Regions from separate parts of the Thauera chlorobenzoica genome, predicted to be linked through region 2. Evidence: riboswitches for the same ligand, from Rfam matches in the RefSeq annotation. Region 2 holds a riboswitch; the other holds the start of a gene.

Region 1 (11,146 bases), 300 kb from region 2:
AGCGGCGTCGTGTTCGCCGCGTACGGCGCCGATTCGCCGGCCGCGCTCGCGCTCGGCGGGCGCTACGACCGGGTCGGCGAGGCCTTTGGTCGCGCCCGTCCGGCGACCGGGTTCAGCCTCGATCTGCGCGAGCTGGCCTGGCATCTGCCGTCTTTGCCGGCGGGCGCGGGCGCGGTGCTCGCGCCGCTCGCCGAAGACCCGGAGCTGACGGACGAAGTGGCGGCCCTGCGCGCGTGCGGCGAGACGGTCGTCATCGCCCTGCCCGGGCACGAGGGAACTTGGAACGAGGCCGGTTGCGACCGGCAACTGGTGAAACGGGACGGGCATTGGACGCTCGTGTCGTTACAGGGAGAGTAAGGAAATGGCAAAGAACGTCGTCGTCGTCGGCACCCAGTGGGGGGACGAAGGCAAGGGCAAGATCGTCGATTGGCTCACCGACCATGCCAAGGGCGTGGTGCGCTTCCAGGGCGGGCACAACGCCGGCCACACGCTGGTCATCGGCCACAACGAATACAAGCTCAATCTGGTGCCTTCGGGCATCGTGCGCGAGGGGGTGGCCTGCTTCATCGGCAACGGCGTGGTGCTCGACGTCCACCATCTGCTGTCCGAGATCCGCACCCTCGAAGCCGGCGGCATCAAGGTGCGCGAGCGCCTGCGCGTGAGCCCCGGCTGCCCGCTGATCCTCGGCTACCACAGCGCGCTCGACCGCGCGCGCGAAGCCGCCAAATCGGCCGGTGACAAGATCGGCACCACCGGCAAGGGCATCGGCCCGACCTACGAGGACAAGGTCGCGCGCCGCGCGCTGCGCGTCTACGACCTGTTCGACCGCGAGCGCTTCGCCGCCAAGCTGAAGGCCAATCTCGAATATCACAATTTCGTCCTGACCCGGCACCTCGGTGCCGAGCCAGTCGAATTCCAGACGGTGTTCGACCAGGCCATGGCCGACGCCGCCGAACTGCTGCCGATGGTGGCCGACGTCTCCGCCGAGCTCTATGCGATCAACAAGGCGGGCGGCTCGCTGCTGTTCGAGGGCGCGCAGGGCACGCTGCTCGACATCGACCACGGCACCTATCCGTTCGTCACTTCCAGCAACTGCGTCGCCGGCCAGGCCGCGGCCGGCTCCGGCGTCGGCCCCAGCCGCCTGCACTACGTGCTGGGGATCACCAAGGCCTACTGCACGCGGGTCGGCGGCGGTCCGTTCCCGACCGAGCTCGACATCGAGACCAAGGGGGTGCCGGGCGAGCAGATGTCGACCAAGGGGCGCGAGTTCGGCACCGTCACCGGGCGCAAGCGCCGCTGCGGCTGGCTCGATCTGGCCGCGCTGAAGCGCTCGATCATCATCAATGGCGTCACCGGTCTGTGCATCACCAAGCTCGACGTGCTCGACGGCCTCGAAGAGCTCAAGCTGTGTACCGGCTACATGCTGGACGGCAAGCGCATCGACCTGCTGCCGATGGGCTCGGAAGAGGTCACCCGCTGCGAGCCGATCTACGAGACGATGGCGGGCTGGAGCGGGACGACCTTCGGTGCGCAGAGCTGGGACGCGCTGCCGCAGGAGGCGCGCGCCTACCTGCATCGCATCGAGGAAATCTGCGAGATTCCGATCGACGTGATCTCCACCGGTCCCGAGCGCGACGAGACCATTCTGCGTCGTCATCCGTTTGGCGCCTGAGCGCGGCGGGGTGGAGCCGGGCGGGTCGCGCGTGCGCTCGTCCGCTGCTCCGATGGGCGCGGTGCGTTGTCTACGCGTGAAGGCCGATGGTGTCGGTGCGGCCGACGGTGCCACGCTTGCGGGCGCTGCGGCCCGCGCCATGGCCGGATCGGTATCCGGCGCGGGCGGCGGCCGGGTAAACGGGAAAAGCCGGCTTTTGGCCGGCTTTTCCCTGCAACTGGTGCCCAGAAGAGGACTCGAACCTCCACGCCTCGCAGCGCTAGTACCTGAAACTAGTGCGTCTACCAATTCCGCCATCTGGGCAGGGACGCGCATAATAGCAAAGGCTTTCATCTGCGTGAAGCGCTGCGCGCGTTTTTTTGCGCGCCGGCCGTCGATGACGGCGATCCGCGCACGTGATGCAGCGGCGTCATCGTCCCGCGTGGGGGGGATGAACAACAAAAAAGCCGCTCCGAAGAGCGGCTTTCCCGTGAAACTGGTGCCCAGAAGAGGACTCGAACCTCCACGCCTCGCGGCGCTAGTACCTGAAACTAGTGCGTCTACCAATTCCGCCATCTGGGCAAGAAGACGCGCATTATAAGCACCGAAAGAAGATTGTCAATGACTCGTAAAACGAAAAAGAACACCTCCAAACGCGGCGCCCCCCAGGCCGGTGACGCCGTGCATGCCAACTCATCCAGCAGCGGCGAGAAGGCGCGCAGGCGCGCCGATGACGTCAGCCGCTCCGTTTCGGTGGCACCTGCGGGGGCAACGGGCGGCGCAAAGAATGCAGTGAAGGGCCCCGGCCGCAGCCGTGCCGCACGCAAGGCCGCGGCCGCGCAGGCGAGCGCCATCCGCCTCGCCGATCCGCATTACGCACGTGAATCGCAGCAGTACGAACATCCCTTGCCGAGCCGCGAATACGTGCTCCAGGTGCTCGCCGAGCGTGGCGTGCCGATGCCGTTTTCGGAACTCGTCGGCGCCCTTGACATCGCGCCCCATGAGCTCGAGCACTTCGACCGCCGCCTGCGCGCGATGGAGCGCGACGGCCAGGTCATCCGCAACCGCCGCGACGCCTACCTGCTGCCGGCCAAGGCCGACCTGATCAAGGGCCGGGTCGAAGGCCACCCCGATGGCTTCGGCTTCCTGCGCCGCGACGACGGCGGGCCCGATATCTTCCTCGGCCCCAAGGAGATGCGCGAGGTGCTGCACGGCGATCGCGTGATCGTGCGCATCGCCGGCACCGACCGCCGCGGCCGTCCCGAAGGCAAGCTGGTCGAGGTCCTCGAACGCGCCAATACCCGCGTCGTCGGCCGCGTCATCAACGAACACGGGGTGATGATCGTGGTGCCCGAGAACCGCCGCCTGGCGCAGGACATCCTGGTCGCGCCGGGTGGGCGCAAGAAGCCCGAACCCGGCCAGATCGTCACCGTCGAGCTGGTCGAGCAGCCGACCAAGTTCGCCCAGCCGATCGGGCGCATCGTCGAGGTGCTCGGCAACTACGCCGACCCCGGAATGGAGATCGAGATCGCGCTCAGGAAGCACGACCTGCCCTTCGAATTCTCTGCCGAGGCCAAGGCGCAGACGCGCAAGCTGCCCGACAAGGTGCGCAAGAAGGACTGGGCCGGCCGCGAGGATCTCACCGCCCTGCCGCTGGTCACCATCGATGGCGAAACCGCGAGGGATTTCGACGATGCGGTGTATTGCGAGCGCCAGGGCAAGGGCTACCGCCTGATCGTCGCCATCGCCGATGTGTCGCACTACGTCGATGCCGCCAGCGCGCTCGACCAGGACGCCTTCGATCGCGGCAACTCGGTGTACTTCCCGCGCCGCGTCATCCCGATGCTGCCGGAGAAGCTGTCCAACGGGCTGTGCTCGCTGAATCCGCAGGTCGAGCGCCTGGCGATGGTCGCCGACATGAACATCACCGCCACCGGCGAGATCAAGACCTACCGCTTCTACCCGGCGGTGATCTGGTCGCACGCACGCCTGACCTACACCCAGGTGGCCGCGGCGCTGTACGCGCAGGACCCGGCGCTGCGCGCGGAGCTCGCCGCGCTGCTGCCGCACCTCGAGAACCTCGACAAGCTTTTCCGCGTGCTGCTCAAGGCCCGCGCCAAGCGCGGCGCGATCGACTTCGAGACCACCGAGACACGGATGATCTTCGACGACAACGGCAAGATCGCGCAGATCGTGCCCGAGGTGCGCAACGACGCCCACCGCCTGATCGAGGAATGCATGCTCGCCGCCAACGTGTGCGCGTCGGGCTTCCTCGCCGGCCGCGAACACCCGGCGCTGTACCGCATCCACGACTCGCCCTCCGAGGACAAGCTTGCCAAGCTGCGCGAGTTCCTCAAGGAGTTCGGCCTCGGCCTGGGCGGCGGCGACGAGCCGCGCGCGAGCGACTTCGCCAGGCTGCTCGAACAGGTCAAGGACCGCCCCGACGCCCAGCTGCTGCAGACAGTGATGCTGCGCTCGCTCAAGCAGGCGATGTACAGCCCGGACAACGTCGGCCACTTCGGGCTGGCCTACGAGTCCTACACCCACTTCACCTCGCCGATCCGGCGCTACCCCGACCTGCTGATCCACCGCGGCATCAAGGCCGCGCTCGCCGGCGAGCAGTACCGCCCCGGCGACTGGGAGCAGATTGGCCTGCACTGCTCGATGACCGAGCGCCGCGCCGACGACGCCACTCGCGACGTGGTCGCGTTCCTCAAGTGCTACTTCATGCAGGACCGCGTCGGCGAGGAGTTCATCGGCAGCGTCTCGGCGGTGGTGCCGTTCGGCCTGTTCGTCGCCCTCGACGACATCTTCATCGAAGGGCTGCTGCACATCTCGGATCTGGGCAGCGACTACTTCCACTACGACGAGACCCGTCATGCATTGATGGGCGAACGCACCGCCAAGCAGTTCCGCCTCTCCGACCGGCTCAAGGTGCAGCTGGTGCGGGTGGACATGGCGACCAACAAGATCGATTTCCGCCTGATCGAGGGGCCACTGCCGGCCGAGCTCAAGGCGTCCGCGAAGGCCGCGGAGACCGAGCCTGCCGCGATCCAGCCCGAGGCTGGCAAGAAGGCACCCAAGCCGCGCACCAGAAAAGTCGTTGCGGAGCCGGTGGTCGAGGTTGTGCCGGCGCCGGCCGTGCCGGCGCCGCTCGCCGCCCCGGTCGCTTCGGAAACGTCCGCCTCGAAGCCGGGCAAGACCCGCGCAAAGAAGGCGACGGTCAAGGCGGTGGCGGTGGTCGAGTCCGCGCCCGCAGCCGCCGTGGAAGTCCCGGTAGCGGCCCCGGCTACCGCTGCCGAGGTGGCCGAGCCCAAAACCCGGAGCAAGCGTGCGAAGAAGGCAGCCGTCGAAGCGGTCGCCACGGCGGCGCCTGCCCCGGTCGTCGCCACCCCGGTTGCCGCCCCGGAGGCTGCCGGGCCGAGGCCACGCACCAAGCGCACGACGAAGCCTGCAGCCGCGCCGGCCGTTGAGCTTGCCGCCGCCGCCCCGGTGGTCACCGAGGCGAAAGCCCGCAAGGCGCGTGCAAAGAAGGCCGCAGCCGAGCCGGCCGCCGCGCCCGCGCCCGTGGTCGAGGCCCCGGTCGCAGCCCCCGAGGTCGCCGCGCCCAGGCCCCGCAGGACGCGTGCGAAGAAGGCCGCCGCCGCGCCGGTCGCTGAAGCGCTAGAATCCGCGACCCCGACTCCGACCGCCGCGCCGGCCCGACGTGCCGGGCGCAAGACTTCCGCAAAGGGCACCGACCGTGGCTAAAGCACCCGAGAACGCACCCACCCGCCTGATCTACGGCTTTCATGCCGTCTCCGCCAAGCTGCGTCATGCACCCGATTCGGTGCTGGAAATCCATCTCTGCGCTGACCGCAAGGACGCCCGGGTGAAGAAGTTCATCGCCCAGGCCGAGGCCGCCGGGGCGCGCATCACCCAGAGCGAAGGCGACAAGCTCGACGGCCTGGTCGGCACCCGCCGCCACCAGGGCGTGGTCGCCAAGGTCGACGCCACCCGGCGCGAGATCAAGCTCGCCGACGTGCTCGACGGCCTCGACGAGAACGCCCTGATCCTCGTCCTCGACGGCGTGCAGGACCCGCACAACCTCGGCGCCTGCCTGCGCGTGGCCGATGCCGCCGGCGCGCACGCGGTGGTCGCGCCCAAGGACCGCGCCGTCGGCCTCAACGCCACCGCGGTCAAGGTCGCCAGCGGCGCCGCCGACATCGTGCCCTACGTCACCGTCACCAACCTCGCGCGCGCGCTGCGCGAAATGCAGGAGGCCGGCGTGTGGGTGATCGGTGCCGCCAGCGAGGCCGACAAGACGCTCTACGACATCGACCAGAAGGGGCCGGTCGCCTGGGTGCTCGGCGCCGAAGGCGACGGCCTGCGCCGGCTCACCCGCGACACCTGCGATGCGCTCGCCCGCATCCCGATGCACGGCAGCGTCGACAGCCTGAACGTGTCGGTGGCGAGCGGCATCTGCCTGTTCGAGGCCCGCCGCCAGCGCGCCTGAGCGGCTGTTAAACTGCACGCTCTGCTTCGAGGTGCCCGCGTCGTGTGCGGGAGAATCGGGAAGGCGGTTCGAATCCGCCGCGCGCCCAGCGCCGTAACGGGGATTGTCCGGGCAAGGCCATGTCCAGCCACTGGTCCGCGAGGACCGGGAAGGCGCCCGGACGAGACGATCCGCAGCCGGAAGACCGGCCCCGAAGCGTTTTATGCAGCCGCCTGGTCGGCGGCTGGCCACTGCTCGACGACAAGGGGAATACTTCATGAGCAGCCCTGCACAATCCATCCAGACCAATCCGCAATTCAGCGCCGAGGAACGCGCCGCGGTGTACCGCGCGATCCACACCCGGCGCGACGTGCGCGGCCAGTTCCTGCCCGATCCGGTGCCCGACGAGGTCCTCGCCCGGGTGCTCACCGCCGCCCATCACGCGCCTTCGGTGGGCTTCATGCAGCCGTGGGACTTCATCGTCGTGCGTGCGCCCGAGGTCAAGCAGAAGGTGAACCAGGCCTTTCGCCTCGCCCACGCCGAAGCCGAGCTGATGTTCGAGGAAGGCAAGCGCGCCACCTACCGCAAGCTCAAGCTCGAAGGCATCCTCGAAGCCCCGATCAACCTGTGCGTCACCTGCGACCGCCGCCGCAACGGCCCGGTCGTGGTCGGGCGCACCCACATCGCCGCGATGGACCTCTACAGCTCGGTGTGTGCGGTGCAGAACCTGTGGCTGGCGGCGCGCGCCGAAGGGCTGGGGGTGGGCTGGGTCAGCATCTTCCACCAGCAGGCGCTGCGCGACGCGCTCGGGATCCCGCGCGAGATCATCCCGGTGGCCTACCTGTGCATCGGCTACGTCAGCCACTTCTACGACCGCCCCGAACTCGAGGCCGCCGGCTGGCTGCCGCGCCTGGCGCTCGGCGAGCTGCTCCATTTCGATCGCTGGCAGGGTGAGGCCGACGCCGCCGGCACCGCGCTGCTCGCCCGTCTCGACGACGCCGACCCTGCCCGCGGCTGATCCGCCGCCCCTGCAGGGCCGCCCGAGCGCCACGGAGGGCCGCGCCAGCGGGCCCCTCCGGCCGTCTTTGCGGCGCTGCACAAGTACAGTGCGCGGGCCGTTTTTGCTGCACTGCCGCTGTGCGCCGCCCGGCGCACAGGCCTTGAAATTTTCTCCCTGAATCCCCGGAAGCCGCTGGATCGTCCGCTTTCGGGAAGTTGGCACGTTTGATGCTGTGGAACAGCCGAGGACATTGTCCGGCTTGCTGCGCCAGCGTCCATCGTTCCAGCCCTGCGGAGAAAATCATGAAAAAGCTCAACCTCGTCCTCGTCGGCAATGGCATGGCCGGCGTGCGCACCCTCGAAGAGCTGCTCAAGCTCGCGCCCGACCTGTACGACATCACCGTGTTCGGCGCCGAACCGCACGGCAACTACAACCGCATCCTGCTGTCGCCGGTGCTCGCCGGCGAGATGACCCTGCCCGAGATCATGCTCAACGACCTGGCCTGGTACCGCGAGCACGGCATCACCCTGCATGCGGGCAGGACGGTGACGAAAATCGACCGTGTGCGCCGCCGTGTCATCGCCGAGGCCGCCGACGGCAGCGTCACCGAGGCCGGCTACGACCGCCTGCTGCTGGCCACCGGCTCCACCCCCTTCATTCCGCCGATCCCCGGCAACGAGCTGCCCGGGGTGCTCGGCTACCGCGACATCGCCGACACCGAGGCGATGATCGAGGCCGCCGCCAGGTACCGTCACGCGGTGGTGATCGGCGCCGGGCTGCTCGGCCTCGAAGCGGCCAACGGCCTCATGCTGCGCGGCATGGATGTCTCCGTGGTGCACCTCGGCGAGTGGATCATGGAGCGCCAGCTCGACCGTGCCGCAGCCGACATGCTGCAGTCCTCGCTCGAAGCGAAGGGCATGAAGTTCCTCCTCGCCCGCCACACCGAGGCGCTGCTCCCTGCCCGCGGCGAGGGCGTGGAGACCCCCGCGCGCGTCGGCGCGGTGCGCTTCAAGGACGGCATGGAGATTCCCGCCGACCTGGTGGTGGTCGCGGCCGGCATCCGCCCCAACTACGCCCTCGCCGAAGCGGCCGGGCTGTACTGCGGCAGCGGGCGGGTGCGCGGGATCCACGTCTCGGACACGCTGCAGACCGTCACCGACCCGCGCATCTACGCGGTCGGCGAATGCGTCGCCCACCGCGGCGTGGCCTACGGCCTGGTGGCGCCGCTGTTCGAGCAGGGCAAGGTGTGCGCCAACCACCTCGCCAATTTCGGCATCGGCCAGTACCGCGGCTCGGTGACCTCGACCAAGCTCAAGGTCACCGGCATCGACGTGTTTTCCGCCGGCGAGTTCGCCGGCGGCCCGGGCACCGAGGAGATCGTGCTCCACGACAAGCAGGGCGGGGTGTACAAGCGCGTCGTGCTCAGGGACGACCGCATCGTCGGTTCGGTGCTGTACGGCGATACCGCCGACGGCTCGTGGTACTTCCAGCTGATGAAGGACGGCCAGGACATCCATGCCATTCGCGACCAGCTGATGTTCGGCCACTCATTTGGCAGCACTCAGCTCGGCGACACCGGGCACAAGGGCGAGAACCGCGCCGCGAGCATGCCCGACAGCGCCGAGGTGTGCGGCTGCAACGGCGTGTGCAAGGGCACGATCGTCAAGGCGATCAAGGAAAAGGGCCTGTTCACCCTCGACGAGGTCAAGCAGCACACCAAGGCGGCATCGAGCTGCGGTTCGTGCACCGGCCTGGTCGAGCAGATCCTCGCCTCCACCGTCGGCGGCGCCTACCAGGCGGTCAGTGCGCACGACAAGGCGGTGTGCGCCTGCACCGAGCTGTCGCACGGCCAGGTGCGGCGCGCGATCCGCGAGCACAAGCTGCTGACGATTGCGGACGCGACCGCCTTCATGGAGTGGAAGACGCCCGACGGCTGTGCGACCTGCCGCCCGGCGCTCAACTACTACCTGGTGTCGACCTGGCCGCATGAGGCCAAGGACGATCCGCAGAGCCGCTTCATCAACGAGCGCGCCCACGCCAACATCCAGAAGGACGGCACCTTCTCGGTGGTGCCGCGCATGCTCGGCGGCATCACCACCCCCGACGAGCTGCGCCGCATCGCCGACGTCGCCGAAAAGTACCGGATTCCGACGGTGAAGGTGACCGGCGGCCAGCGCATCGACCTGCTCGGGGTCAGGCGCGAGGACCTGCCCAAGGTGTGGAAGGATCTCGGCATGGCTTCCGGCCACGCCTACGGCAAGAGCATCCGCACGGTGAAGACCTGCGTCGGTGCCGAGCACTGCCGTTTCGGCACCCAGCGCTCGATGGCGATGGGCGTCGACCTGGAGAAGATGCTGTTCGGCATGTGGAGCCCGCACAAGGTCAAGCTCGCGGTCTCCGGCTGCCCACGCAACTGCGCCGAGGCCGGGATCAAGGACATCGGCGTGATCGGGGTCGATTCCGGCTGGGAGCTGTATGTCGCCGGCAACGGCGGGATCAAGACCGAAGTCGCCCAGTTCCTGTGCAAGGTCGCCACGCCCGAAGAGGTCATGGAGTATTCGGCGGCCTTCCTCCAGCTCTACCGTGAGGAGGGCTTCTATCTCGAGCGCACCGTGCACTACGTGCACCGCGTGGGCCTCGAGCATGTCAAAAAGCGCGTCGTCGAGGACGCCGAAAACCGCCGTGCGCTGCATCAGCGCCTGCTGTACGCGGTGCAGGACTACGCCGATCCGTGGGCCGCGCGCGCCGCCGACGACGCCGAGGCCGCGCTGAAGACCCCGTTCGAAACCCTCCACGCCTGAAGGACCCGTGATGACGCTCGACACCCCCCTGGACACGCCGCGCGCCGCCGCCACCGAAGGCGAATGGAAGGCGATCTGCGCGCTCACCGACATCCCGCGCCTGGGCGCCCGCGTGGTCGCCTCCCGTCACGGCGACATCGCCATCTTCCGTACCGCCGCGGACGAAGTCTTCGCCATCCACGACAAGTGCCCGCACAAGGGCGGGCCGCTGTCGCAGGGCATCGTCCACGGCCGCGAAGTCACCTGCCCGCTGCACGGCTGGAAGCTCGCCCTCGACAGCGGCGAAGCGCTCGCGCCCGACGTCGGCTGCAGCAAGCCCTTCGCGGTGAAATTGGTCGCGGGGCAGGTCCTGCTCAGGAGCTGAATCCCGCTGCCGGGAACGCACGCCGCGCCGCGGGCCGTTCCCCTTTTCCCGTTTCCCCATCCACACAGGCCATGCCGCTCGCCGGCACGGCACGGCGGCGTGCTGCCTGCAGTCCTGCTGCGCAATCCAACTCCGGGAGTTTTCTCATGGACCGAAAAGCCTTCCTCCACGCCGGCCACCCGCCCACCCTGCTGGCGGCCTTCCTCTACTTCGATCTGGCCTTCATGGTGTGGGTGCTGCTCGGCCCGCTCGGGGTGCAGATCGCCGCCGACCTCGGCCTCGACCACGCGCAAAAAGGCTTCATGGTGGCGCTGCCGGTGCTCGCCGGCGCGATCCTGCGTTTCGTCATGGGGGTGCTGGTCGATCACCTCGGGCCCAAGCGCAGCGGCGCCGTCGGCCAGCTGATCGTCATCGGCGCGCTCGCCGCGGCGTGGTGGTTCGGGATCACGAGCTACCACCAGGTGCTGCTGCTGGGCTTCTTCCTCGGCTTTGCCGGCGCCTCGTTCGCGGTCGCCCTGCCGCTCGCCTCGCGCTGGTATCCGCCGGAGCACCAGGGCACCGCGCTGGGCATCGCCGGTGCGGGCAACTCCGGCACCGCGCTCGCCGCGCTGTTCGCCCCCGGGCTGGCGCTTGCCTTCGGCTGGAACAACGTCTTCGGCCTGGCGCTGATTCCGCTGGTGCTGGTGTTCGTGTTCTACCTCGTGGTCGCCCGCGATGCCCCCGAGTGCCCGCCGCCGAAGCCGCTCGCCGACTATTTCAAGGTGCTCAAGGACCGCGACGCGTGGTGGTTCATGTTCTTCTACGCGGTCACCTTCGGCGGCTTCGTCGGTCTCGCCTCCTCGCTGACGATCTACTT
Region 2 (11,146 bases):
TCGACCAGCGGCAGCTCGGTCTTCTGGATCAGCAAGCGGCTGTAGGCAGGGTCCACCACGCTGCCATAGATGGTCAGCCTGACTACCCCGGCCTCGCTCAGGTCATAGTCGGGCATGGGGAAATAGCGCCGCGCCTGGCGTGCGTGCATGTCGTGAATGCCGTAGCCCATGGTGTCGATCATGTTCAGCTCGGCCATGGCCTGCGCCAGGAACGGGTTGCGGTAGCGCCGGGGTACCTTGTTGCCTTCCAGGTAATCCTCGGGCTGGCCTTCGAAAAAGCTCCCTTCGCTTTCGAAGATCAGCTTGTCCGGCTGCTCGATCACTACCACCCGGCCGTTTCGGGTGTAATCCTGGTGCGCGATGCAGTTGTGCAGTGCCTCCAGCACGATCTTCTGGTCGTACTTCGACACCTCCACCGGCAACAACTCGTCCTGCGGCAACAGACGGAGCTGGATGTTGCGGATGCGTCGGTAGAGCTGGGTCGTACTCAACAGGAACGGTGGCCCGAAGTGCTCATAGGCCCGCTCCGGACCGTCCAGTTTCCAGGTCAGCTGCGCGGGGTGCGGCGATAAGCGCCAGGCGGACTCAGGCTTGCCGAGCAGCAACAAGGTGGTGCGCGTGATCGCACCATTCTGGGTCGCATGGGCGCGGTCCAGAAACGTGGCCAGCGGCCAGTTCATCACCTCTGTGGCATCGAAACGGTTGGCGTACTTCTTGGCAAATGACTCCCGCGCCTTGCCCAGTGCCGTTTCATCTAGATCGGCAAGGCTGGCGTCGGCAATGATCTGCGCGCTCCAATCCGCCTGCAGCGTTTGCTGGCGGATCTCATCGAGCTTGTCCAGCCCTAGTGGAGCGCGGCTTTCTCCCGCACGCGCGTAGTAATGCCCCTTCCAGGCGATCGGAATGCCGCGCGGTGCAGGCGGGACCTCGAACAAGATCACCCGTCCGGCCGGATGCTTCAGGACATGGATCTCGCGAAAGGTGATGCTCGGTTCGGTGCTCTGGGCAATCTGGCCCTTCAGGCCTTGTAGGCGTTCAGGCTCCGGACGGTAGTCCGAACCCGCCACGGTGCGGGACTTGTTGTGCACGCCGAACACCAGCCAGGCTCGGTCCGCCCCGCGCAGGTTGGCTTCGTTGCTCAGTGCCGAGAAATACTCCCCGATCTTGTCGGTGTCGTAGTCGTTGCCTGCCTGCTTGAACTCCACCACCTCGTTTTCCCAGGTGACCATCAGTCCATCGAGCAAGGTAGAAAGCGCCGCCTGATTCATGCCCACCCCCTTGATGCACTTCACTTCAGTGGACGACGAGAGCGGTTTGAAGATCTGCTCCACGTTGATCTTGACCGCGCTGTTCTTGAATCCGGTTCCGCCTCAGCCCTTCTCGCTGACCCCGGCCGACTCGAAGCTCGCCATCTCGTTGAGGAAGTTCACCGCCGCCTGGACGAGGGGGTAGGCGAGTGCGGCGCCGGTGCCTTCGCCCAGGCGCAGGTCGAGCTCCATCAGCGGTTCGGCGCCGAGGAAGGCGAGCTGCACGCGGTGGCCGGGCTCCTGCGAGCGGTGGGCGAACACGCAGTAGGGCAGGATGGCGGGGGCGAGGGCGTGGGCGACGAGCAGGGCCGAGGTGACGATGAAGCCGTCGATCAGTAGCACCATGCGCTTTTCCGCGGCGCCGAGCATGGCGCCGGCCATCATCGCGATCTCCAGCCCGCCGTATTCGGCGAGCGCTTCGAGGGCGTCGGTCGGGTAGCCGCCGCGCGCCAGCGCCTGGCGCAGCAGGGCGCGCTTGCGCGCCAGGCCGGCGTCGTCCAGGCCGGTGCCGCGGCCGGTGACGGTGTCGAGGTCGGCGTCGCGCTCGGCGCCGATCAGGCAGTGGGTCAGCAGCGAGGCGGCGGCGGTGTTGCCGATGCCCATCTCGCCGAAGCCGATGCAGTTGCAGCCGTTGTCCGCCAGCGCGTGGGCGAGGCGGCGCCCGCGCGCGAGCGCGGCGTCGCGCTGTTCGGCGCTCATCGCCGGGCGTTCGAGGTAGTTGGCCGTGCCCGCGGCGATCTTGGCGTCGATCAGCGCGGGGCGGGGGGCGAACGCGTGATTGACGCCGGCATCGACGACGCTGAGGTTGAGGCCGAGCTGACGGCTGAAGACGTTGATCGCGGCGCCGCCGGCGAGGAAGTTCTCCACCATCTGCCAGGTCACGTCCTGGGGAAAGGCCGACACGCCGGCGCGCGCCGCGCCGTGGTCGGCGGCGAAGACGGCGAGGTGGGGCTGGCGCAGTGCGGGGGTCAGCGTCTGCTGGATCAGGCCGATCTGCAGCGCGAGCGCTTCCAGCCGGCCGAGCGCGCCGGGGGGCTTGGTCTTCTGGTCGATCTTGTGCTGGAGGGCAGGGGCGAGAGCGGAGTCGGGCGCGGCGATGTCGAAGTTCATGAGGGGGTGTCGGTGGTGGCGGAGTCGTCGGGAAGGTCGCGGTAGAGTTCGGCCAGCGCCAGCTCGAAGCCGAGCGCCGGAAGGTTGAGGGCAGCGCGGCCGCCGCTGGCTTCGCTCAGCAGCCAGCCGCCGTCGTCGCGGCGCGTGTAGCACTCGACGTGGGCGTGGTCCTGCGACAGGAAGAGCACCGTGCGCAGGCCGGGAAAACGGCGGTAGGCCTCGAACTTGCGGCCGCGGTCGTAGGCTTCGGTGGACGGCGACAGCACTTCGGCGATCAGCGCCGGGTCTTCCTTGACCTGGCGGCGGGCGCGGTCGGCATCCGCGCAGCTGACGAAGACGTCGGGGTAGAACAGGCTGTCGTCCGCGGCCAGGCGTAGGCGCACGTCGGTCATGAACACGCTGCAGCGGGTGCCGGCCAATGCGTTGCGCAGAGCGAAGGCCGTGTTCAGGCAGATCGTGTTGTGCACGTCGGTGCCGCCGGCCATGGCGAAGGCCTCGCCGTCGACGAATTCCCAGCGCTCGGGCTGTTGCCCCTCCCAGGCGAGGAATTCGTCCAGGTTCATGGCGCGCTTTGCGGCGGGCAGGCTCAAGTCGTGCTCCTCGGTTGGCGTCCAGGGCGCAGTTTAGCCCTGCTTGAGCACCAGCGGCAGGCCGGCGGCGACGAACACCACCTGGGCGCAGCACGCCGCCACCGCCTGGTTGAGCCGCCCGGCCTCGTCGCGGAACAGGCGCCCGAGCGGGGTTTCCGGCACCAGGCCGAGGCCGACCTCGTTCGCCACCAGGATCACCCGCCCGGGCAGGGTGGGGAGGACGGCAAGGAGCGCGCCGCGCTCGTCGCGAAAGCGCGGCAGGGCCTCGGCTTCGGCGCCGGGGGGCAGGGCCTCGGCACCGGCGAGGAGGTTGGCGAGCCACAGCGTCAGGCAGTCGACGACCAGGCAGCGTCCGGGTGCGGCCTCGCGGCGCAGCGTGGCGGCGAGCGCCAGCGGCGCTTCGACGGTGCGCCAGGCGGCGGGACGGTCGGCGCGGTGGCGGCGGATGCGCGCCGCCATCTCGTCGTCGAGCGCCTCGGCGGTGGCGATGACGGTGACGGCGAGGCCGGAGGCGGCGGCGCGGCGCTCGGCCTCGCCGCTCTTGCCCGAGCGCGCGCCGCCCAGGATCAGTTCGGCGCTCATCGGATCAAGGGCTTGGGTTGTGCTTGAGGTGTGGCCGTACGGCCTCGTTCGGTGGCATGTGCGGGTGGGCAGGTTCGATGGCTCTGCAGGATTGCGTCCGGGACGGTATCATCCATTCCCATTGCCCCGGAAGGGGCAACGCGTTATCGGTGCCCGCGGGCGGTTCTCGCCCCGGGTTAAACGGGAAACAGGTGCGCGGCCCATCGCTGGAACGATGGCCGCAATGCCTGTGCTGCCCCCGCAACGGTAAGTGCGCGCAAGGCGGATCACGCAGCCACTGGGACACCCTCCCGGGAAGGCGATCCGCTGCGACCGGCCCATCGGCCGGTACAGCGCCCGAGCCCGGAGACCGGCCGAACGCGATTTGGCGGATGTGCCGCGGGGTGGTGGCGACGGGCGCGGGTTTTCCTGCTCGGTTCGGTGCGCTCTCGCTCCCGGTACGTCCATGTGCAGCTGCCATGACGTGCGGGGACGCGCGGCATGGCGAATGGAGTCCCCCGTTCAAATGAAAACCCGCCTTTCCGCGCTCGTTTCGGCGTGCGCGCTCGCTTACCCGTTTGTCCCGGCCCAGGCCGACGACCCCCAGCTCGACCACGTCGTGGTCACCGCGACCCGCCAGGAAAGCAAGGTCGACGACTTGCTCGCCGACGTCACCGTGGTCACCCGTGAGCAGATCGAGCGCCTGGGCGACACCACCTTGGCGCAAGTGCTGTCCCGCACCGCCGGGGTGTTCGTCACCGACGGCGGCCTGCCGGGCAAATCCGCTTCGGTGCTGATCCGCGGTACCGACAGCGGGCACGCGTTGCTGCTCATCGACGGCATGCCGGTCACCTCGGCCACCCTCGGGCAGGCGCCGTTCGAGACCCTGAATGCGGCCGAAATCGAGCGCATCGAGATCCTGCGCGGCCCGGCCTCGTCGCTGTACGGCTCGGAGGCGATCGGCGGCGTGGTCCAGGTGTTCACCCGCCGCGGCCAGGGCCCGGCCCGGCCGCGGCTGGCGCTGCGCTACGGCAGCCACGACACGCGCGACCTGCAGGCCGGCGTTGCGGGTGGAACCGAGCAATGGTCATACGCGCTGTCGGCCAGCCGGCTCCAGACCGATGGCATCTCGGCGACGCGCGGCCCGAGCGCCAATCCCGACCGCGACGGCTACAAGAACAGCGCCGCTTCGGGCAGCCTGCAGTGGCGCCCGGCCGAGGGCCATGAGCTCGGCGTGCACGTGCTGCGCTCCGCCGACGAGAACCACACCGACGGCGACTTCGATTTCGACAACCACACCGACAACGACATCCTGAGCTGGAACGCCTACACGCGAAACCGGCTGGGCGAGCGGTGGACGTCCACGCTGCGGGTGGGGGCGATGGAATACGCTTCCGACAACTTCCGTCCCGGGGCCAAGGACCGCTTCGTCACCGATACCGGGCTCGTCTCCTGGCAGAACGACATCCGCACGGCGTGGGGCACCTGGCTCGCCGGCATCGAGCAGCAGCGCCAGGAGGTCGATACCAGCGGTGCCCTGGTGGTCGATTCGCGGACCACCGATTCGGCTTTCCTGGGCTGGACCGCCGCGTTCGGCGCGCACGGCGTGCAGGTCAACCTCCGCCACGACGACATCGAACGCTTCGGCAGCGAGAAGACCTGGTCGGCCGCCTACGGCTACCAGCTCACCGAGGCACTGCGCGCCTTCGCCTCGCTGGGGACGGCGTTCAAGGCGCCCAGTTTCAACGACCTGTACTATCCGGTGAGCTGCTTTTCCTTCGGCTGTTTCGGCGGCAATCCGGACCTCGCGCCGGAGTCGGCGCGCAACCGTGAGGTCGGCCTCGCCTGGGAGCGTGCCGGCGAGGAAGTGCGCGTGGTCTACTTCGACAACCGGATCTCCGACCTCATCGACTGGGGCTTCACCCCGGAGAACATCGGCAAGGCCAGGATCCGCGGCCTGACCGCCAGCTACCGCGGCCGCGCGCAGGCCTGGCAGTGGAACGTGGTGGCCGATCTCCTCGATCCGCGCGACGAGCAGACCGACAATGTGCTGCGCCGGCGCGCCCGCCAGCGCCTGCTCGCCGGAGTCGATTACAGCGTCGGTGCGTGGACCGTCGGCGGCCAGTGGACCGCGGTCGGTGCGCGCTACGAGGATTCCGCCAACGATCAACGGATGGGCGGCTATGGCCTGGTCGATCTGTTCGCCCGTTACCGCTTCGACAAGGAGTGGACGCTGGAAGCGCAGCTCAAGAATGCGGGCGACAAGGACTACGTGCTCGAGCGCGGCTACCAGAACACGGTGTTCGCGACCGAAGGGCGTACCGCCTTCGTCGGCCTGCGCTACACCCCGCGCTGAGCCCCGGTGGCCGTGTTCCGCCCGCCTTCAGTCCACGGCCCCGCGCTTGCCGGACGGCGGGCGCGGGTCGTCATCGCCGGGCTTGCGCTGTCGGCGGTGCTGGCCCTGCTGTGGGCCTTGTCGGCGGGTGAGCTCGACATTCCGGCGGGCACCGTGTTCGGCGCCCTGTTCGGCAGTGAGCAGGGCATGTCCGCCGCGATCATCCGCGAACTGCGCCTGCCGCGCGCGGTCGCCGCCTTCGTCTGCGGCGGCCTGCTCGCCACCGCCGGCGCGCTGATGCAGGTGCTGCTGCGCAATCCGCTCGCCGACCCCTACATCCTGGGCATTTCCGGCGGTGCGGCGGTGGGGGCGCTGGGCGCGATCACGCTCGGCGCGGCGAGCTTCTGGATCGATGCCTCGGCCTTCGCGGGCGCACTCACCGCGATGCTGCTGGTGTTCGGGCTGGCGCACGGCGACGGCAGCTGGACGCAGACCCGGCTGCTGCTGACCGGGGTCATCGTCGCCGCTGGCTGCGGCGCGGCGGTGTCGCTGATGCTCGCGCTGGCGTCCGATACGCGGGTGAAGTCGATGCTGTTCTGGTTGATGGGGGACGCCAGCGCGGCGGTGCGGCCGTGGCCGGCGCTGGTGGTGTTGGTGGGGGCGCTGGCGCTGGTGGCGCCCTGTGCGCGCGACCTCAACGTGCTCGCGCGCGGCGAGCTCGGCGCGCGCGCGCTCGGGGTGGCGGTGCCCCGCCTGCGCGTCGGCCTGTACGTGCTCGCTTCGCTGCTGACCGCGACCGCGGTGACGCTGGTGGGCTCGGTCGGCTTCGTCGGCCTGATCGTGCCTCACCTGGTGCGGCTGGCGCTGGGCAACGACCAGCGCGTGCTGATTCCGGCCGCGGCGCTCGCCGGCGGCACCTTGCTGACCCTGGCCGACACCGCGGCGCGCACGGTGATCGCGCCCCAGCAGCTGCCGGTGGGGGTGCTGACCGCGCTGATCGGCGTCCCGGTCTTTCTGTTCCTGCTCTCGCGCAGCCCGCGATGAACGCGCTCCACCGCCCCGCCGCCGACGCTCCCCTGCTCGAGGCCGAGCGCCTCGCGCTGCAGGTGGGCGAGCGCTGGCTGTGCTGCGAGTTCAGCCTGCGCCTGGCGGCGGGGGAGTGCCTGGTGCTGCTCGGCCCCAATGGCGCCGGCAAGACCACCTTGCTGCACACCCTGGCCGGACTGCGCCCCCCCACGGCGGGCGCGGTGCGGCTGGGCGGGCGGCCCTACGCGGCGTGGCCGACGCTGGAGGCGGCGCGTTTCCGCGGCCTGCTGGTGCAGCAGCAGCCGGACCATTTTGCCGCGAGCGTGCTCGAGACGGTGCTGATCGGCCGCCATCCCCACCTCGGCCGCTGGGGCTGGGAGGGCGCCGACGATGTCGCCATCGCCCGCCGGGCGCTGGCTGACGCCGGCCTCGCCGGGTTCGAGGGGCGCGACGTGCTGACCCTGTCCGGCGGCGAGCGCCAGCGCGTGGCGATCGCCGCCCTGCTCGCGCAGGCGCCGCGCCTGTTCCTGCTCGACGAGCCGCTGAACCACCTCGACCTGCACCACCAGATCGCCACCCTGGAGCTGTTCCGCCGCATCGCCCGCACCGATCCGGCCGGCCGCGGCGTGGTCATGGTGATGCACGACCTCAACCTCGCCGCGCGCTTTGCCGACCAGGTGATCCTGCTCGACGGCCGTGGCGGGGTGACCGCGGGCGAGCGCGATCAGGTGTTGCGCGCCGAGCTGTTGAGCGAGGCCTTCGGCCACCCGCTGCGGCGCTGCGAGCTCGACGGCAGGGTGATTTTCGTGCCGGACTGAACGCACGCCGGCAGATCGGGGACAATGAGCATCGTGCGCGCTGGCGTGCGCGATGCAGCTAATCGAGGAAGGACAGCATGACCGAAAGCGAGGAACGCGACGCCCGCCACAACGCGCGCATGGCGCACAAGAAGGCGGTGATCGACGAGCGGATCGCGCACGCCCAGGCCGAGCGCGGCGTGCTGCTGGTCAACACCGGCAACGGCAAGGGCAAGTCGAGCGCCGGCTTCGGCCTGGTAGCGCGCGCCCTCGGCCATGGCCTGCAGGTGGGCGTGGTGCAGTTCATCAAGGGCCGCGCCGACACCGGCGAGGAGGCCTTCTTCCGCGCCCAGCCCGGCGTGCGCTGGCTCGTGATGGGCGAAGGCTTCACCTGGGATACCCAGGACCGCGCGCGCGACGTCGCCCGCGCACAGGCGGCGTGGGCGCTGGCACGCGAGATGCTTCAGGATCCGGGCATCGGCCTGGTGGTGCTCGACGAGCTCAACATCGCGCTCAAGCACCGTTACCTCGAGGTGGACGCGGTGCTCGCCGACCTGCGCGCGCGTCCGCTGCGCCAACACGTGGTGGTCACCGGCCGCGGCGCGCCGTCCGCACTGCTTGAAGCCGCCGATACCGTCACCGACATGACGCCGGTCAAGCATGCCTTCGCCGCCGGGGTGAAGGCGATGCCCGGCATGGAGTGGTAAAGATGGCACTGCCCGATCTCGCGGTCTATCGCCCCGGCCCGCTGCCGGGACACGTCTACCTGGTGGGCGCCGGCCCCGGCGACCCGGAACTGTTCACCCTGCGCGGCGCCCGCCTGGTGGCGGGGGCGGATGTGGTCGTCCATGACAACCTCGTCAGCCCGGCGATCGTCGACCTCGCCCCGGCGGCGGCCGAGCGCATCTACGTCGGCAAGAAGGCCGCCGACCACACCCTGCCGCAGGACGAGATCAACCGCCTGCTGTTGCGCCTGGCGCAGGCCGGCAAGCGCGTGGTGCGGCTCAAGGGCGGCGACCCCTTCATCTTCGGCCGCGGCGGCGAGGAGATGGAGGTGCTGGTCGAGGCCGGGATCACCGTCGAGGTCGTCCCCGGCGTCACCGCCGCGGCCGGGGTGGCGGCCTATGCCGGCATTCCGCTCACCCACCGCGACCATGCGCAATCGGTGGTGTTCACCACCGGTTTCCTCAAGAACGGCGCGCTCGATCTGGACTGGGTGATGCTCGCCCGCCCGCAGCAGACGGTGGTGATCTACATGGGCATTTCGCGCCTGGCCGAGATCTGCCGCCAGTTCATCGCCCACGGCCTGGCGCCGGACACGCCGGCGGGGGTCATCGAGCGCGGCACCACCCATGCGCAGCGGGTGGTGGTGGCGGACCTGGCGACCCTCGCCGCGCGCGTCCATCAGGAAGGGGTGCGCCCGCCCTCGCTGACCGTGATCGGCAGCGTGGTCGGCCTCTACCCGAAGCTGTCGTGGTTCGAGCCCGCCGCCCAGCCCCAGGCTTCGCCGCTGCCGCACGCCGGCTGTGCGGTGGTGCATGAGGAGGGCCGGAAGTGAGCACCATTGTGGTACGCCATGCTGCGGCGATTTCCCCGGAGGCGCCCGCGGCGGTGCGCTGCCCGGCGCTGTTCGTCGCCGCACCGGCTTCGGGCCAGGGCAAGACCACGATCACCGCCGCGCTCGCCCGCCTCCACACCCGGCTCGGGCGCCGCGTGCGGGTGTTCAAGTGCGGGCCCGACTTCCTCGACCCGCAGATCCACGCGGTGGCCAGCGGCGCGCCGGTGGATAACGTCGATCTCGGCATGTGCGGCGAGGCCGACATCGCCTGGCGCCTGCACCGGGCGGCGGGCGAGGCCGATCTGATCCTGGTCGAAGGGGTGATGGGGCTGTACGACGGCGCCCCTTCGGGGGCCGATATCGCCCGCCGCTTCGGCATTCCGGTGATGGCGGTGATCGACGCGCGGGCGATGGCGCAGACCTTCGGCGCCGTCGCCCATGGCCTCGCCCACTACCGGCCCGGGCTGCCGTTTGCCGGCGTGCTCGCCAACCACGTCGGCAGCGCGCGCCACGCCGAGCTGCTGCGCGTATCGCTGCCCGCCGGCATGCGCTGGTTCGGCGCGGTGATGCGCGATGCGGCCGCGGCGCTGCCCGAACGCCATCTCGGCCTGTTGCAGGCGGCCGAGATCGAAGACCTCGACGCCCGCCTCGAGCGCCTCGCCGACCATCTGCAGCACACCGGTGCGGCGGCGTTGCCGCCGGCGGTTGAATTTCCCGCGGTGCCGGCGCCGGTGATTCCGCCCCTGCTCGCCGGGCGGCGGGTGGCGGTGGCGCGCGATGCGGCCTACGGCTTCATCTACCCGGCCAACCTCGACACCCTGCGCGCGCTCGGCGCCGAGCTGGTGTTCTTCTCCCCCCTCGCCGGCGAGCTCCTGCCGCCCGCCAGTGACGCGGTGTGGCTGCCCGGCGGCTACCCGGAACTCCATGCCGCCGCGCTCGCCGCCAACACCGGCCTGTGGTCGGCGCTGCGCGCCCACGTTGCCGCCGGCAAGCCGCTGCTGGCCGAATGCGGGGGGCTGATGAGCCTGCTCGAAACGGTGGTGGACCGCGACGGCGCGGCCCACGCCTTCGCCGGCCTGCTGCCCGGGTGCGCCGTGATGCAGAAACGCCTGGTGGCGCTCGGGATGCAGGAAGCAGCGCTGCCCGAGGGCCGGCTCAGCGGCCACACTTTCCATTATTCGAAGACCGAAACCGCGCTCGTGCCGGCGCTGCGCGCGCGCCGCCCCGACGGCGACGAGGGCGAGGCGATCTACCGCTGCGGCGCGCTCACCGCGTCCTACGTGCATTTCTGGTTTCCGTCGAACCCGGCGGCGGTCGCGGCCCTGTTCGGCGCCGCCGGCGGGTGCGCGGCTCAGCTGGGTGCGGCGCCCGGGGGGGGCGTCAGCGCGGCGGCGACGTAGTCTTCCGGCAGCCGGTATTCGGCGGCGAGCTCGGCGGCGCTGCGGCCGCTCGCACGGATCGTCTCCAGCCAGCCGGCAAGGCCGGTCGACAGCGAGCGCCCGGCCTGCTCGCCCCCCAGCGTGGCGCGCTCGCCGGCGGCGACCTCGTACTTGTTGGCGTAGCCGCGCGGCGTCACCATCAGACCGTCGCGCACGAAGGTGTTGGAGTTACCGATCAGCACCGTGCTCAGCATGCCGATGTCGGCCTCGGCCAGGTGTTCCAGGGTGGTGAACGCGATGTGTTGCTTGGGCCGGTAGGCCGACTTGACGATCGCCACCGGGGTGTCGGCGCGGCGGTGGCGCAGGAAGATGCGCTGGGCCTCGACGATCTGCTGGGCGCGGCGGCCGCTTTTGGGGTTGTACAGGGCGACGACGAAGTCGGCGTAGGCGACGGCGTCGAGCCGGCGCGCGATCGTCGGCCAC

What was found. A riboswitch is a leader RNA that binds a small molecule or an ion and turns the genes downstream of it on or off. The one in region 2 is predicted to bind cobalamin.
Region 1: another riboswitch for cobalamin. It lies ahead of bluB (5,6-dimethylbenzimidazole synthase); the one in region 2 lies ahead of Tchl_RS06190 (TonB-dependent receptor domain-containing protein).

The regions. Positions count from the first base shown of each region.
Region 1 is NZ_CP018839.1:1,001,110-1,012,255, forward strand. Features, by position in the region: gene Tchl_RS04805 (ATP phosphoribosyltransferase regulatory subunit) at 1-357, shown strand, start outside; gene Tchl_RS04810 (adenylosuccinate synthase) at 362-1,672, shown strand; tRNA gene Tchl_RS04815 (tRNA-Leu) at 1,891-1,975, opposite strand; tRNA gene Tchl_RS04820 (tRNA-Leu) at 2,149-2,233, opposite strand; gene rnr (ribonuclease R) at 2,273-5,401, shown strand; gene rlmB (23S rRNA (guanosine(2251)-2'-O)-methyltransferase RlmB) at 5,394-6,146, shown strand; cobalamin riboswitch at 6,159-6,353, shown strand; gene bluB (5,6-dimethylbenzimidazole synthase) at 6,403-7,143, shown strand; gene nirB (nitrite reductase large subunit NirB) at 7,428-9,926, shown strand; gene nirD (nitrite reductase small subunit NirD) at 9,937-10,290, shown strand; gene Tchl_RS04850 (nitrate/nitrite transporter) at 10,437-11,146, shown strand, end outside.
Region 2 is NZ_CP018839.1:1,300,059-1,311,204, forward strand. Features, by position in the region: gene Tchl_RS06170 (RNA-binding domain-containing protein) at 1-1,331, opposite strand, end outside; gene cobT (nicotinate-nucleotide--dimethylbenzimidazole phosphoribosyltransferase) at 1,371-2,417, opposite strand; gene Tchl_RS06180 (Uma2 family endonuclease) at 2,414-3,007, opposite strand; gene cobU (bifunctional adenosylcobinamide kinase/adenosylcobinamide-phosphate guanylyltransferase) at 3,041-3,589, opposite strand; cobalamin riboswitch at 3,733-3,961, shown strand; gene Tchl_RS06190 (TonB-dependent receptor domain-containing protein) at 4,095-5,924, shown strand; gene Tchl_RS06195 (FecCD family ABC transporter permease) at 5,997-6,947, shown strand; gene Tchl_RS06200 (ABC transporter ATP-binding protein) at 6,944-7,747, shown strand; gene cobO (cob(I)yrinic acid a,c-diamide adenosyltransferase) at 7,825-8,433, shown strand; gene cobA (uroporphyrinogen-III C-methyltransferase) at 8,436-9,284, shown strand; gene Tchl_RS06215 (cobyrinate a,c-diamide synthase) at 9,290-10,684, shown strand; gene cobJ (precorrin-3B C(17)-methyltransferase) at 10,636-11,146, opposite strand, start outside.